Regions from separate parts of the Enterococcus sp. CR-Ec1 genome, predicted to be linked through region 2. Evidence: predicted binding sites of a transcription regulator. Region 2 holds the regulator's gene; each other region holds the start of a gene.
What was found. Region 2 encodes LexA, which represses DNA repair genes until DNA is damaged. Its sites were predicted from a motif close to CNAACANNTGTTNG; they were not measured.
Positions count from the first base shown of each region.

Region 1: uvrB (excinuclease ABC subunit UvrB) is a predicted target of LexA. The motif match lies at 2,751-2,764, and genes of this name have one in related genera.
Region 3: CXM95_RS18495 (Y-family DNA polymerase) is a predicted target of LexA. The motif match lies at 2,818-2,831, and genes of this name have one in related genera.

Region 1 is NZ_CP025223.1:2,024,752-2,030,075, reverse strand. Features, by position in the region: gene CXM95_RS09730 (amino acid ABC transporter ATP-binding protein) at 1-421, opposite strand, end outside; gene CXM95_RS09725 (amino acid ABC transporter substrate-binding protein/permease) at 423-2,576, opposite strand; gene uvrB (excinuclease ABC subunit UvrB) at 2,847-4,838, shown strand; gene uvrA (excinuclease ABC subunit UvrA) at 4,852-5,324, shown strand, end outside.
Region 2 is NZ_CP025223.1:1,801,071-1,806,394, reverse strand. Features, by position in the region: gene tkt (transketolase) at 1-1,682, opposite strand, end outside; gene CXM95_RS08665 (DUF896 family protein) at 1,783-2,022, opposite strand; gene lexA (transcriptional repressor LexA) at 2,159-2,779, shown strand; gene CXM95_RS08655 (hypothetical protein) at 2,909-3,121, shown strand; gene CXM95_RS08650 (adenine phosphoribosyltransferase) at 3,197-3,709, opposite strand; gene recJ (single-stranded-DNA-specific exonuclease RecJ) at 3,721-5,324, opposite strand, start outside.
Region 3 is NZ_CP025224.1:22,808-28,131, forward strand. Features, by position in the region: gene CXM95_RS18485 (SOS response-associated peptidase) at 226-813, opposite strand; gene CXM95_RS18490 (hypothetical protein) at 906-1,409, opposite strand; gene CXM95_RS18495 (Y-family DNA polymerase) at 1,393-2,769, opposite strand; gene CXM95_RS18500 (hypothetical protein) at 3,111-3,374, opposite strand; gene CXM95_RS18505 (ParA family protein) at 3,374-4,186, opposite strand; gene CXM95_RS18510 (replication initiation protein) at 4,282-4,998, opposite strand.

The DNA.
Region 1 (5,324 bases), 220 kb from region 2:
ATAGATTGTCAGGGTACATGTCTTTTTTATCAGCCAGACCTACCGTCTCTAATAAACGAATCGCGTTTTGTTCCGCTTCTTGCCGAGAAGCATTTTTTAGATCCATCGGGGCTAGAATGATGTTTTCTAAAACTGACAAGTGAGGGAAGAGATTGAAATGCTGAAACACCATGCCGATATGTTGACGAACAGCATTGATATTGGTGTTTTTATCCATCAGATGTGCGCCGTCAACGATAATATCGCCGCTGGTTGGTTCTTCTAAGCGGTTCAAACAGCGTAAGAACGTCGATTTCCCAGATCCTGAAGGACCGATCACACAAACGACTTCTCCTTCAGCGATTGAAACATTGATATTGTTCAATACGGTATTGTCGCCGTATTTTTTTACAAGACTTTCAACTAAGATTTTTTCTTTCATGCTATTTCACCTTCTTTTCTAAAACTTTTGCAAGTTTCGTTAAAGCTGTGATCACGACTAAGTAAATAATCGCGATGATCAAGTAGACATAGGTACTTTGTGTGGTTCGTGCAACGATGATTTTCCCGGTTTGCAATAATTCCACGACTCCGATAACCGAGATGATCGTTGTATCTTTCAACGAGATAACGAATTGGTTAACGAAAGATGGAATCATGATTTTGATCGCTTGCGGTAAAATGATTTTCTGCATTGTCCGAGTGTAGGTCATCCCCAAACTACGAGAGGCTTCCATCTGACCTTTTGGCACCGCGTTGATCCCACCACGGACGATCTCAGCGATGTAGGCACTGGCATTTAAGGTCAATGTAATGACCCCAGCAGCAAAGTCCGGAATCGTGATACCAATCGCATCGGAGAGGCCGAAGAAGATGAAGAAAGCCAATACCATCATAGGAATACCACGAATGATGTCAACATAGATCCCTGCTAAAACCCGCAATGCTTTGATTGGAGCAACACTAAATAGTCCAAAAATGATTCCGATCACTAATGCTAAGGCAAAAGAAATCAATGCTAGTAAAAGGGTATTCCACAATCCTTTTAACAAGACGTTATAGTTGTTGCTGATCAAACCAGTGATCGTTGATTCATCCACTCGTTTTTCTGTGGCAGATCCATCTTCAATGTATTTATTGATGATTTGATCGTACTCCCCAGTCCGTTTCATTTCTTTCAATGCTTCATTGAACATTTGGATCAGTTCAGGATTTTGGTCTTTTTTCACCGCAAAACCGTACTGACCACCAGATTCTTTTTCAATCGGTGTCACTAGTTTTTGTCCTTGGCTGATGGCATAACCAATCACTGGATAATCATCCATCATGGCATCAATTTGTCCGCCGTTAACAGCCGCATATAATTGATCGGCAGCATCATAATATTTGATCGAATAGCCATATTTCTCTTCGTTGGCGATCAAGAAGTCTGCACTTTCTGTCCCAACTTTTGCACCGACGGTTTTTCCATCTAAATCTTCATAGGATTTGATGGAATCATTGCCTTCTTTTACAGCAATCTGAATACCACTTTCAAAGTAAGAATCAGAAAAGTCATAGGATTGACGACGCTCATCAGTGATTGTCATCCCAGCGATCATCCCATCTGCTTGGTTACCATCCAACGCTTGCAAAGCTCCGGAAAAACCGATGAAATTGAATTCGATGTTGAACCCTTGCAATTCTGCCGCCCGGTTCATTAAATCAACATCGATCCCTACATACTCATTGTCTTCATTTTGAAATTCAAATGGAGCGAAGGCTGAGTCACTGGCAATTCGGTAAACATCTTTCTTTGGTTCGACTTTCACCATTTCACTAGTGCCTGCATCTGTATCAGACGTTGTGATGTAAGTATTGACGATTTCGTCGTATTTGCCGGAAGCTTTCATATTGGCTAAACCAGCGTTGAATTTTTCAAGGAGTTCTTGATTTTGGCCTTTTCTGACGGCAAATCCGTAAGAAGCGCCTTTTTCAGGTTCGCCGACAAGTTTCATTGGTTCGCCATTGTTGATAGCATAGCCAAGCACTGGATAATCATCAAAAGCGGCTGCCACAGTACCATTGCGTACAGCGCCATATAGTCCAGTAGCGTCATCATATAATTTGATGTCGTAGCCATATTGGTCTTTATTGCTTTCTAGAAAGCGGGCACTTTCGGTACCAACCTTTGCACCGACCGTTTCGCCTTCAAGATCCTCGTAGCTAGTAATACTGTCATTGTCAGCAGCTACTGCCATTTGAATCCCACTATCGAAATAAGGATCAGAGAAATCAAAGGTTTCTTTACGTTCATCTGTGATACTCATCCCAGCGATCATGCCATCTAACTGATTTGATTGCACGCCTTGAATGGAGGCGTCAAAACCTAAAGGACGTAAATCAACTGCAAAACCTTGATCTTCTGCGATCGCATTTAATAAATCTATATCGATCCCAACGTATTCATTATTTTCATTTTGGAATTCGAAAGGAGCAAATGTTAAATCTGTTCCTATCTTATACGTAGTTTCCTCCGCACTTGCTGACTTTACTGATAGCGTAAAAATGCTGATAATCAGCGCGATTAAAGCGAAGGACATGTGTTTTCTTTTCAAGAAAATTCCCCCTTTAGATATAACGTATTTATAGATTATATGGATTTTTTCTTCAACACACAAGTCTTTCTCTTTAAAAATATGACAAAATCGTTTAAACCTCACATCAGATGTTAGAAAATCAAACATGTTAAGTTATGCTTAATCGCATGAAACTTTCATAGCAAATGATGGCGAAAGTATGTTCGCTATGATATACTTATTTATGGAAAAGCGGCAGCGAGTTTTTCTTTTTTTGTTGTCGTTTAGAATAATCGAGGGGGAATTAAGATGATCGAAAGAACAACTTCCCATGAATTTGACTTAGTATCAAAATATCAACCAGCTGGGGATCAACCAGAAGCGATCCATCAATTGGTTGACGGGGTGGTCGGTGGAAAAAAAGCACAGATTTTGTTGGGAGCCACTGGGACCGGTAAGACTTATACGATTTCTAATCTAATCAAAGAAGTCAATAAACCGACATTGATCATTGCCCATAATAAAACATTGGCTGGACAATTATATGGCGAGTTTAAGGATTTCTTTCCAAATAATGCAGTCGAGTATTTTGTCAGTTACTATGATTACTATCAACCAGAAGCGTATGTTCCTTCCAGTGATACATACATCGAAAAAGACTCCAGTGTCAACGATGAAATCGATAAGCTCCGTCACTCGGCGACAAGTTCTTTATTAGAGAGAAACGATGTGATTGTTGTAGCTTCTGTCTCTTGTATTTTCGGTTTAGGTTCGCCGATCGAGTATGCAAGACAAGTTGTTTCTTTACGAGTAGGGATGGAAAAGTCTCGGGATCAACTATTAAAAGAATTGATCGAGATCCAATTTGAACGAAACGACATCGATTTTCAACGGGGGCGTTTTCGCGTGCGCGGCGATGTTGTGGAGATTTTCCCAGCTTCTCGTGATGAGCGAGCGTTGCGCATTGAGTTTTTTGGCGATGAAATCGATCGGATTCGTGAAGTTGATGCCTTGACGGGCGAGATCATGAGTGACACCGAACATGTGTCGATCTTTCCGGCAACCCACTTTGTGACCAATGAAGACCATATGGAACATGCGATCGCTTCAATCCAAAGTGAACTCGATGAACGACTGAAAGTTTTGCGAGCAGAAAATAAGCTGCTGGAAGCACAGCGTTTAGAGCAGCGAACCAACTATGATATTGAAATGATGCGAGAAATGGGGTATACCTCAGGGATCGAAAACTACTCTCGCCACATGGATGGACGAAAAGAAGGGGAACCGCCTTATACGTTATTGGATTTCTTCCCAGATGATTTTCTATTAGTAATCGATGAATCACACGTAACGATGCCCCAAGTTCGTGGGATGTATAATGGTGACCGTGCTAGAAAACAAATGTTAGTGGATTATGGCTTCCGTTTGCCTTCTGCACTGGACAACCGTCCGTTACGCTTGGAAGAATTTGAGAAACATGTCAATCAAATCGTCTATGTGTCAGCAACACCTGGACCCTATGAATACGATCAAACCGATACCGTCGTTCAACAAATCATTCGACCAACTGGTCTGTTAGATCCGGTGATCGAAGTACGACCGATCATGGGTCAAATTGACGACCTCGTGGGAGAAATCAATGAGCGAGTCGAGCGAAATGAACGGGTCTTTGTGACGACCTTGACGAAAAAAATGTCTGAAGATTTGACGGATTACTTCAAAGAATTAGGGATCAAAGTCAAATACTTGCACAGTGACATCAAAACATTGGAACGAACAGAGATCATTCGAGACCTGCGCCTCGGTGAATTTGATGTACTGGTCGGAATCAACTTACTGCGAGAAGGGTTAGACGTGCCGGAAGTTTCTCTGGTTGCGATTCTTGATGCCGATAAGGAAGGCTTCCTGCGCAGCGAACGCTCATTAGTCCAAACCATTGGACGGGCAGCCCGAAACTCTGAAGGAAAAGTAATCATGTACGCTGATAAAATGACTGATTCGATGCAGCGAGCGATCGATGAAACGGCGCGACGCCGAAGTATCCAAGAAGCCTACAACGAAGAACATGGGATCGTACCGAAAACCATTATTAAAGAAATTCGCGATCTGATCGCGATCACAAAAGTGGCAGAAGAGACCGGTGAATACACCACGACTTCTTATGAAGAACTGAGTCGTGAGGAAAAAGCAACCTTGTTGTTGAAGCTAGAAAAAGAGATGAAAGATGCTGCGAAAGCATTGGATTTTGAAACGGCTGCTACCTTAAGAGATACTATTCTTGAGCTAAAAGCTGCTGATTAGAAGGAGAAACACTATGGCAAATGATAAAATCGTGATCCATGGGGCACGGGCCCATAATTTAAAAAATATCGATGTGACGATTCCCAGAGACCAACTCGTTGTTGTTACTGGTCTTTCGGGTTCAGGGAAAAGTTCCTTAGCTTTTGATACGTTGTATGCCGAAGGACAACGCCGATATGTAGAAAGTCTATCGGCGTATGCCCGTCAGTTTTTAGGTCAAATGGATAAACCAGACGTAGATAGCATTGATGGACTTAGTCCAGCGATTTCTATCGATCAAAAAACCACCAGCAAGAACCCGCGATCAACAGTAGGGACGGTTACTGAAATCAATGATTATCTGCGGCTTCTTTACGCTAGAATCGGTCACCCGATTTGTCCAAATGATCACATCGAGATCACTAGTCAGTCGGTTGAGCAAATGGTGGATGAAGTTTTGGTATTACCAGAACGTACCAAGATCCAATTGTTGGCACCGATCGTTTA
Region 2 (5,324 bases):
GAACCTGTGGCGATCAAAATACCCGCTGGTGTTTCACCAGCTTGTTTTGAAATCACGTAACCACCTTTTGCGACATTTTCATCCGCACCGGTTTGCGTGCCTTCGATCACTGGTAGATTTTGTCGGCTTAAGACTAAGACCGTTGGTTTATCCGTTGTTGTCATAGCCAGTTTCCAAGCAGCACGGGTTTCGTTGCCGTCTGCTGGACGAATCACTTGGACATTTGGCATGCAACGGACGCTAGCTAATTGCTCGATTGGCTCGTGGGTCGGTCCATCTTCCCCAACCGCCACGGAGTCATGTGTCAAGACATAGATCACAGGTGCATGCTGGATCGCAGACAAGCGCACCGCTGGACGCAAGTAATCAACGAAGACGAAGAAGGTCCCGCCATAGATTCGGGTACCGCCATGCAATTGGATGCCGTTCATGGCTGCCGCCATCGCAAATTCTCGGACACCAAACCAAATGTTGCGGCCTTCGTATTGGCCAGGTTCAAAGTCTTTTTCTGCTGCCACCATCGTGTTGTTGGAGCCAGAAAGGTCAGCCGATCCACCCCAGAGACTAGGGACGGCTTTGGATAAGGCTTGGATCATCTCTTTGCTAGAAACCCGACTAGCTTGTGAGCTGCCAACTTCGTAGCTTGGTAATGTTGCATCCCAATCTGCTGGCAATTCACCCGCAAAGGCTTGTTTGAATTGCGCAGCAAGTTCTGGGTAGGCTGCTTCATAGGCACGGAAGGTTTCGTTCCAAGCGGCTTCAGCTTTTTGCCCTTCATCGATCATGGTTTCTTTGAAGCGCGCGGCAACTTCTTCAGGTACGGTAAATTCTGGGTATTCCCAACCATAAATCGCTTTAGCTGCAGAAATGCCTTCGGCACCGATCGGCGCACCATGAACGGCAGAGGTGCCTTGATTTGGCGCACCGTATCCGATCACAGTCTTGATTTCGATCAAGGTTGGTTTGTCGCTTTCAGCTTTTGCTTCGTCGATCGCTTTTGAGATTGCTTCTAAATCATTGCCGTCTTCAACGAGAATGTGTTGCCAGCCATACGCTTCAAAACGCGCACCGACATTTTCTGTAAAGGCTTTTGAAGTCGGACCATCTAGGGAAATGTCATTTGAATCGTACAAGACGATCAGTTTATCTAATTTCATGTGACCCGCCATGGATGCAGCTTCTTGCGAAACACCTTCCATCAAATCCCCATCGCCACATAAGGCATAGGTATAGTGATCGATGACTTGATACTTGTCGCGATTGTAGGTTGCAGCCAAGTGGGCTTCGGCCATTGCCATACCGACTGCCATGGCGATCCCTTGTCCTAAAGGTCCAGTGGTTGCTTCCACGCCGTCTGTGTGATCGACTTCTGGATGTCCTGGCGTGCGGCTATCCCATTGACGGAAGTTTTTTAGATCCTCAATGGTCACATCGTAACCAGACACATGCAACAAGCTGTACAATAACGCCGAACCGTGTCCAGCAGACAAAACAAAACGGTCACGATCCACCCAGTTGCGAGAAGTCGTTGGATTGACTTTCAAGTGTTTGGTCCACAAGGCATAGGCCATGGGTGCTGCCCCCATCGGTAATCCTGGATGTCCTGAATTGGCTTTTTGTACGGCTTCGATACTTAATGTACGAAGGGTGTTCACTCCTAATTGATCGATTTTATCAAACAATGGTAGTTCCTCCTAATTTAGGTTTTTTTTACCTTTATTACATCTTTTATTATACGTGATTCAGATGCTTATTTCAATAGCAATGAAAAGGAATTCACAATTATCTGCCGTGGAGACCTTTTTTCTTTTGAATCTCTTTTAATTTCTCTGGTGTCACATCAGCACCTTCAGGATCAACGATCTTCATTCCTTCGATATGGTGACGCATTCCTCCACGAAAGGCGGTTAAATACTCGTCACGTAGAACTTTTTGTTCGTTCGTTTCTGCCTCAGTCAAACCCTCTGTTTTTTTCTTGTTGGCAAGTTCATTGATTCGAGCTAATTTTTCTTGAGATAGCATATTCGTTCCTCCTTTTCCCTCTTGATTTTACTACAAACTAGCGAATAAAAACAATAGTGTAAAAAGCGAACATTTGTTTGAATATTCGATATACCTATGGTACACTAATGTTATCAAATGAAAGAAGGTGTCAGTTTTGGCAAAACGAACAGAAAATCGACAAATCGAAATTCTTAAGTTCATTCATACCCGTGTCACTGAAAAAGGCTATCCGCCGACTGTTCGCGAAATTGGCGAAGCCGTTCAGTTATCTTCTACCTCAACTGTTCATGGCCATTTGTCCCGACTTGAAAAAAAGGGGTTGATCTTGCGAGATCCTACAAAACCCAGAGCCATTGAATTAACTTCTTCCGGTCTTGAAAAAATCGATGTTCAGCCAGCATCCATTCCGATGCTTGGTGTCGTAACTGCGGGAGAACCGATTTTAGCAGTGGAAGATGCATCCGATTTCTTTCCAATTCCGCCAGATTTAGCAAATAGTACCGGTAGTTTGTTTATGTTGACGATCCGAGGAGAAAGTATGATCAATGCTGGCATCCTTGACGGCGATCAAGTGATCGTTCGCAAACAACAAAGTGCGCAAAATGGTGATATTGTGATCGCTATGACAGATGAAGATGAAGCTACTTGCAAACGATTCTATAAAGAAAAGAATTACATTCGTTTACAACCGGAAAATGATTACTTAGAACCAATCATTTTGCCTGACGTAACGATTTTAGGATTGGTTGTTGGGTTGTATCGACATCTGCTTTGATGCTCAACGAGCTGACTAGGAAATCTTCGTTTTTACGAAGATTTTTTTTCTTTCCTCTTTACAAACCGAACAAACATTCGTATAATAAGTATACAAACATAAGTTCGTATTATTTAAGGAGTGAATGAGATGAAAGCAGTTCGTCGATTTGGTTTTATGTTATGGGTTTTATTGATGGGTATTGTTATTGGCTATTTTGGCGTTCTAAGTGCTGTTCTGATTTTTTGTCCTCTAATGATGCTTTGGTTCATGCTATGGGATGAAAAGAAATTCCGCCAAGCAGAGCGCAAACGTAACCGCCATTATTATCACGATCATGATTTTTATCGTTACGAACCATGATCCTTCCCCTACATACGCCATAAGGCAGAAGAAACAAAAAAGGACTCCTGCGAGTCCTTTTTTGTTTCTTCTTTTTTAGTATTCCATTAACGTCTTGATTTCAACACCTTGGATTTTATCTCTTCCATGTAAATCCATTAGTTCGATCAAAAAGGCACAGCCCACAACGATACCGCCTAGTTTTTCTACGAGTTCAATCGTTGCTTTGATCGTTCCGCCAGTTGCTAGTAGATCGTCACAAATCAAGACACGTTGTCCTGGTTTGATAGCATCGGCATGCAACGTCAAAACATCCACGCCATACTCTTTTTCATACTCTGCTTCAATGGTTTCCCGTGGCAATTTGCCTTTTTTACGTACTGGGGCAAAGCCGACACCTAACTGGTACGCAACTGGGCAACCAACGATAAATCCGCGGGCTTCTGGTCCTACCACCATATCGATGCCTTTTTCTTGTGCATACTCAACGATCTGCTGTGTCGCATAACGATACGCTTCTCCATCAGCCATTAGCGGCGAGATGTCCCGAAAAATAATTCCCTCTTGGGGATAATCCGGAATACTAGCAATATACTCTTTTAAATCCATTTTTTTTCCTCCTAGACTGTCAACCACTGACGTAGGGTTGATAAATCACTCATTAATAAAAATTCTTCTGTTTTGATCATTTTTTGTCGTTGCTGATACAAATGACTCTCTGTCAGCGGACGAGAAACAGGATCAGCCGTTTTATTCAAAACACCATCTTGTATTGTAACAAATTCCAGCTCAGAAAACACCTGAATCATAAAAATAAGTAATTTTTCTGGAATTTTTAGATAGTTAGCGACCATCTTTAATTTGTAGCGAATATCCAAACGAGGCTGCTGCTTGATCAATTGAAAAAGCCGACCATATTGCTCTCTGGTTCCTACCCCGTCTAAATAGGCATCTTCCGTCGAGTAAAACACAAACGCAATTCTTGAAGCATGAAGCGCTTGAACGACCTCTTTGATCACAGCAATATCAGCAGGACAATCTAAAAACGCGATCTCTTGGAACGGACCAGCACAAAATGTATCTTTCACAGCAGCCACCGAGTCGAATAAGATCGTTTGTCCACAAAATCCTTGCAGCTCTCGAGGCAGTTTCTTATTGAAAACGACCCCTAATGTTTCATTTCCCAGAGAGACACCTTGCCGACTCCTTTTCGAACGATAATCAAACAACTGCAGCCCTTCCACTGCAAAGTCATCCAACATCAGCTGCGGTTTTTTGTTGCCATTCCATTCATTGATTGAAAGCTGACCGACGATCGATAGTCGATCATTTTCAAACTCTACTGAGTCTTTTCCAAAACCAAAGCCAATCACATCTAGCTGTAGATTGGACTCATCTGTCATCACTAACTTCAAGTGCTGGTTTTCGGTACCAATCTGGCGGGCATTTTGAGTCGATAAATTGGAAAACAGAAATTTCGGTAACGGATTGTCCGTTCCGAAAGGCGCTAAAACGTTTAAAGACTCAATAAAGTTGATCGATACTTCCGCCAATGGCAGTTCCTCATCGATCGCTAAGGGGATTCCCTGACTAAGATCAATTCCATTTTCTTCCACATAGCGATTCATCTGAGCTTGTAGCATGTCCAAATGATCAATCGGGATACTTAAGCCAACCGCCGCATGATGACCACCAAAACTGGTAAACATGTCTTTCATCGTAGCCAACATTTCAAATAGATTCAACGCAGCGACACTTCTACCTGACCCTTTTGCTAACCCATTTTCTTTTTTGGTCAAAACAATCACGGGCTGTCCGGTACTTTGCATGATACGTCCAGCTACGATTCCTAAAACCCCTTCGTGCCAGTTATCACCTACGACCAGATGAACATGATTGGCAGGGTCGATTTTTTCTTGCGCTTCTTTCATGATTTCTTCAACGAAAGTTTTTCGCTGCTGATTGATCGTATCTAATGTCTTGGCTAAGGTTACTGCTTCTTCTTCATCAAATGTGGTTAACAAACGAACAGCAGGATTAGGATCTTCCAACCGACCAATTGCATTGAGGCGGGGGCCAACAGCAAAACCAATATCGATTTCGTTGACTGTTCGTTTTTTCAATCCACTGACCGTCAACAACTCATTCAAACCAAGCCGATCAGTTTGTTGGATCATTTTCAGGCCATTGCTGACTAGTAGTCGATTCTCATCTGTCAAAGAAA
Region 3 (5,324 bases), on a different replicon from region 2:
CAAGTTGTCACTAACCCACACGTTCGGAGTCGCAACGAACGAAAAAAAAGCCAACCCTACTCGCAATAGGGTTGGCTTTTGTGTTTCTCTTGAACAAAATCTTCACATTTCGCAAAACTAGTATAGCATATAATTAAGAGAAAATCTACTTTAGAAGATGTATCCCTTTTAGTGAAGAATACTAATTACAAAGAAATATCAATAGCAGCAAACCAGAAAGTACTCCTATTTAGCGTCACTCAGGGCTAACTCCGGCATATCAGTTGATAGGTAGTTTCTCGCAAACTCTATATCTGAAAGCCAGTTATTGATGTCATTTTTCTTTATAATTAAAGGCATGCGATCGTGAATAGGTTCAACAGATTTACTAGGCATGGTCGTCATGATTACTGATTCTGTCTCAAAGCCGGCACCATTTTTATGAATCCGATAAAAACCACCAACATACAAGAGATCATTGTCTTCAGCTGAGAATAAAATTTTCTTCTTCTCCTGGTTCCATTCGTAAAAACCAGACATAGGAAATACACAACGTGTCTCTTTGAAATGCTTAGAAAACGTCTTTTTTTCTTCCACTGTTTCAGATCGTGCATTGATCATTAATTGCCCTTTTTTGAATCCTTCAAATCCCCAACGAGTGATCCCAGGTACTATTTTAGATTCCTGATTAAGGGCCAAGGTTACCACATGATTTGATGGAAAAATTTCATTATAACCGATTCGGACGTGCTTGTTAGTTGCATTCGGAGCGACTTGATCATAATAACTTTTCAGCTCATTTGATGATAGATCGAAAAAATAGCGACCACACATAATATACCCTCCATTTTCTATATTCTAATAAAAAGCGTGTGTCAGACGGCCATTCTAAGCCGTTTTAAATCGTTATAGATGGATAATCCTCTTTAATCGTCTTCTATAAACGGTTGGTAATACTCATTTCTTATTATTTCAATTTCAGGATCTCTCTTTTTCTTCCTCTCTTCTATTTTACCTGGAGAACCCTTGTTTCGAAAGTAATCGATATCGAACCATTTTTTTTCTTGTTTAATTTCAACGTGACGAACGTCTGTCCAAAATATTTGTCGATCGCTTATTACAAAATAGTCCTCATATGCTTCACCGATAAATAATCCTTCTATCGGATCTAAGAATCGCCCGAACTCGTCTTTTGTATTAAGTTGAATGGAAAGAGGCTTATGATATAGAAAGGATTGAGATAGAATAGCGTCTATCTTTTCGCGCGTCATAAGGTCAAGACCTGCAACTTCTTTGGTTGCCCAAGCTTCATTCTCTTTTACGCCCTTCATTAATTCGTCCATTGCGTAAGCAGTCCCCCACTTGAGGCCGAAAGGACGATCGCGATACTCATTATAGTCTTGGAACTTCTTCTTAGTTCGCTTTACCATGACTTGCACCTTCAAGTCCGGACAGGCCGCCTGCGTGACCACCAACTAAAGAGCTTCGAGCAATCGCACGTCCACCCTCCATTAAGCTATTAGCATGTACAATCGATTTAAAGCCATACTTCTTCCGGATAGTATCAACTACATAATCCACCTTCAAGTCCTTTACTTGCTCGTCTGGATCCTCAAAGAGATCCAGCTGTAGAGCATTAGAATAAACGAGTTTCGAGCAGTTTACTCCTATATTCCTGATATCCTGATACTTATAATGCTTATCAAATATTTGAAGCAGGTATCCAGAGATTTGTTTGCTGCTGTTTGTGGCCGGTACTTTCATTTGCTGGTGGAAACCACGTTTCAGCGATCGATCGACGTAGCCCATGGAAAACCCGATCCAAAGTGACACAACTTCAGCTTTTGCGCCTGCGCGACGTAACCTAGTTGCTACTTGATCAGCCATTTCCTTTATGACGATTTCAATCTCTTTTCTCTTGGTATAATCGCGGTTTAAAACCTGACTGTTACCGATAGATTTCGATTTGGGAGTATATTTCTGGCCTAAGAATGATCGATCAATGCCCCAGGCATTTGCGTACAGCTGCGTACCTAAAACGCCAAAATTCTGCTTCAGCAAATAATAATTTGCGTGTGCTAGATCATGCATAGTAAATATGCCCATTCGGTTCAATCTGATTGCTGTACGGCGGCCAATCCCCCACACATCTGTTATTTCTTTGACAGACCAAAGCTTCTCCTGGACGTCCTCGTATCGCCACTCAGCTTTCATATCAGTGTTCTTTTTGCTTTCAAGGTCTAACGCAAACTTTGCCAATAATGGATTATCACCAATCCCGATCGTAGTATAGATTCCTGTTTGTTTATATACGTCGATTTGGATCTTTTTAGCTAAGTCTCGAGCATTCTTTGCTCCAAACAGTCTTAACGAGTCAGTGACGTCTAAAAAGCTCTCGTCGATGCTGTAAACTGCGTGATTCTGCTCGTCTGCATACTTTTTGTAGATGTTGTTGATCTCCATGTTTTTACGCATATAAAGTGCCATACGTGGCGGTGCAATCACCAAGTCCTCCGGATACGGGAATGGAAGATCACGAGACCGACTGACGTTTGATATTCCGTATGCTTTTTTAGCAGCAGGACTTGATGCCAGGATCAAACCGCTCCCTCGTTCAGCTGGATTATCGGATGGATAAGACATGACTACCAACTTTGTTTTCAGCGGATTTAACCCTCTCTCAACGCATTCTACAGACGAGTAAAAGGACTTGCAATCGATACAAAGAATATCTCGGGAAGGTTCCTTAGTATAATCAAACCGTGGATTAGCACCAAATTGCATAACCATAGTAACGCCTCTTTTCTATAAAAAAGATACATTTTATATACACGTATTAGAACATACGTTCGCAAATAAAGTCAAGCGAACGAGTTATAAAAAAATTTCTTGGAACTGCCATTGGTATTTTTCAATTACAATTTAATTAGCGATTGTTAGCTTAACAGTCAGCTGGTTTTAGTTAGAAAAATAGCGATTAGTCATAGAAATATTCAAACACACATATGTTTATAAACATATATATAAACATAAACATATCCAAGCACATGTATATAAACACAGGCATATTCACGTATATGTGTTTGGATAAAAAAAGAAGCATAAGCAAAAGCTTACACTTCTTTTATGTATTACTCCGGAAATTGTCTAGAATACTCAGCGTTAATCAAATCACGAATTACCTCTGAAGCAGACTTGCGATTAAGTTTCTTTTTAAGGATTTGTAGTTTTTTCTTGTCTGAAGGATAAAGCGTTATTTGAGAAGGTTTTGTTTTTTCCACTTCTTCAGCTGGATTTAATGCACTATCAAATAAACCAGCATTCGATTTTTCTATTTTAGGAATAGATGGTACCTCTTCAAATGTATTTTTTGCTTTTTCAAATCTATTTGCCATTATCTATCACTTCCGTTGAGTTTTTTTAGTATAGTACCGAAAACTTCCCAAGTATGATCGAAGAAGTTTTTGTGCTTATTGTACAGTTCTTTGTTTTTAGAAAGTTCAGCTAAAGGCGTCATTTCTAAATTAGCTGTGTTAACTAGCTCTTTATCTGGTATATAACCTAAATAATTTGGTTCTTTAGAAATGATCTCCAAGAATTCCTTACTAGAATTAGTATTATGTTTGACTTTGTTACCAATAAAGTAATATTCGGCAACTAAGTAACTCTCTCCCGATCGAACCTCAACTAATTCTTTACGCAAAGTATCAATATCTCTACCTAGTTTTAGTAATGCTTTGAAACCGTCCATTGAGGGATCAGAAACGCCTAAAACAACATCTGATACTGCCCAAGCATTTTGGGTTATTAAACTTGTATCGTTGTGTGTATCGATGAAAATATAATCATATTTTTTTTGAAGTTCTTCGATATTATTTACATACCAGGAGAATAAAATTAAGCGATTATTCGGCTTGTCCCTTATAAGGTCTTCTATTTCTGCAAGCTCGGGGCCGCCAGCTAACAAATCTAGATTAGTGTGAATATGAATAGGTTCGACGTTATTTCCTCTATATAAATTTGAGATTTTGTTTTCATCCTTTAGCAAACCAAAATCATACTTTCCATATCTATCTGATATGTTTCCTGATTTGTCTTGGTCTATGAGCAATACAGAGGCCTTCTCTGCTGTCTTTTCTGCCAAATTATAAAGGGTACTCGTCTTTCCTGTTCCGCCTTTTTCAATGTTTGCAGTTAATGTGTACATTTTTTTCCTCCTTTAAATAAGTTATTTAGTCACTATATTATCCATAAACATAGACATAAACATGTTTATGTCTATGTTTATGGACGTGTTTTGGTCTAGTTAATAAGTTTTGAATCCTTTTTCTTGTGTCTCACCTTAATGCCAAGTGTTGTACGCCCCTCTTTAACAGATTCATAGTCGATATTCATAGTGGTTAGGTTATTTATATCTTCCTTAGCCTTCCTTAAATATTGAAGAACTCTGTACCATTCAAGATGCTCCTTTTGAAATAGCTCTTTAACTTCTTCTACTGAAAGATATATTTCATTATTGGGTTTACACGACTGAAGATATTCGTATAGCCTTTTTGCATGAATACTTTTCAAATTCACTACGTCTAGGAAAAATAGTCTAGTAGATTGCCCTTCAACTAAATTCAACAAATATGGAGCAAGATCAGAATCGAGTCTCAACTTGACTTTTCCATTCTTGATGTATGGTTTGTCAAGCCAACGACCGATTGTTTTAGCGCCATCTGGTAATTCTATCCAGAACCCTTTATTAGCTAAATTTAATAAGGCTTTTTCAGTATTTTGATGAGCAGCTCCACCTTGTCCAAATTTACATATTTCATTTAATTCAGCTATAGATGTTTCTACTGTAAAAAAGTCACCGTCGGTTTCTTTTATGTTTGTTACCATAAAATCGACTAAAGTCAGTTCTTTAGCGGATAAGGTGTGTTTTGCTTTTTGAATCAAGCTATTGGATTTCTGAAGAGTCTTATTCCTTTTGTTGTCTATTTCGTTCAGATCAAATAGCACAATATTTTCCATATAAACACCTCGTTACAATTTAATATGATTTTATATACCTATACTATAGCACACATGTTTATGTATATCAATATGTTTATGTATATAAATATATTGATTAGTACTTATGAAAAGAACTTCTTAGTGTGCTAATTATCAACTTGAATGGCTTACTACCCATAGTGTAAGTAGGTTTATGATTTTTAAGGAATACATATTGATGCATATGTTTGTGTTGGTATATATGAATAACGTGATAAACATATTGATACATATATTTATGGACATGTTTATGTACATATACTATTTGTGAGGAAAGATGAATATACTAAATAGTATATTACTTG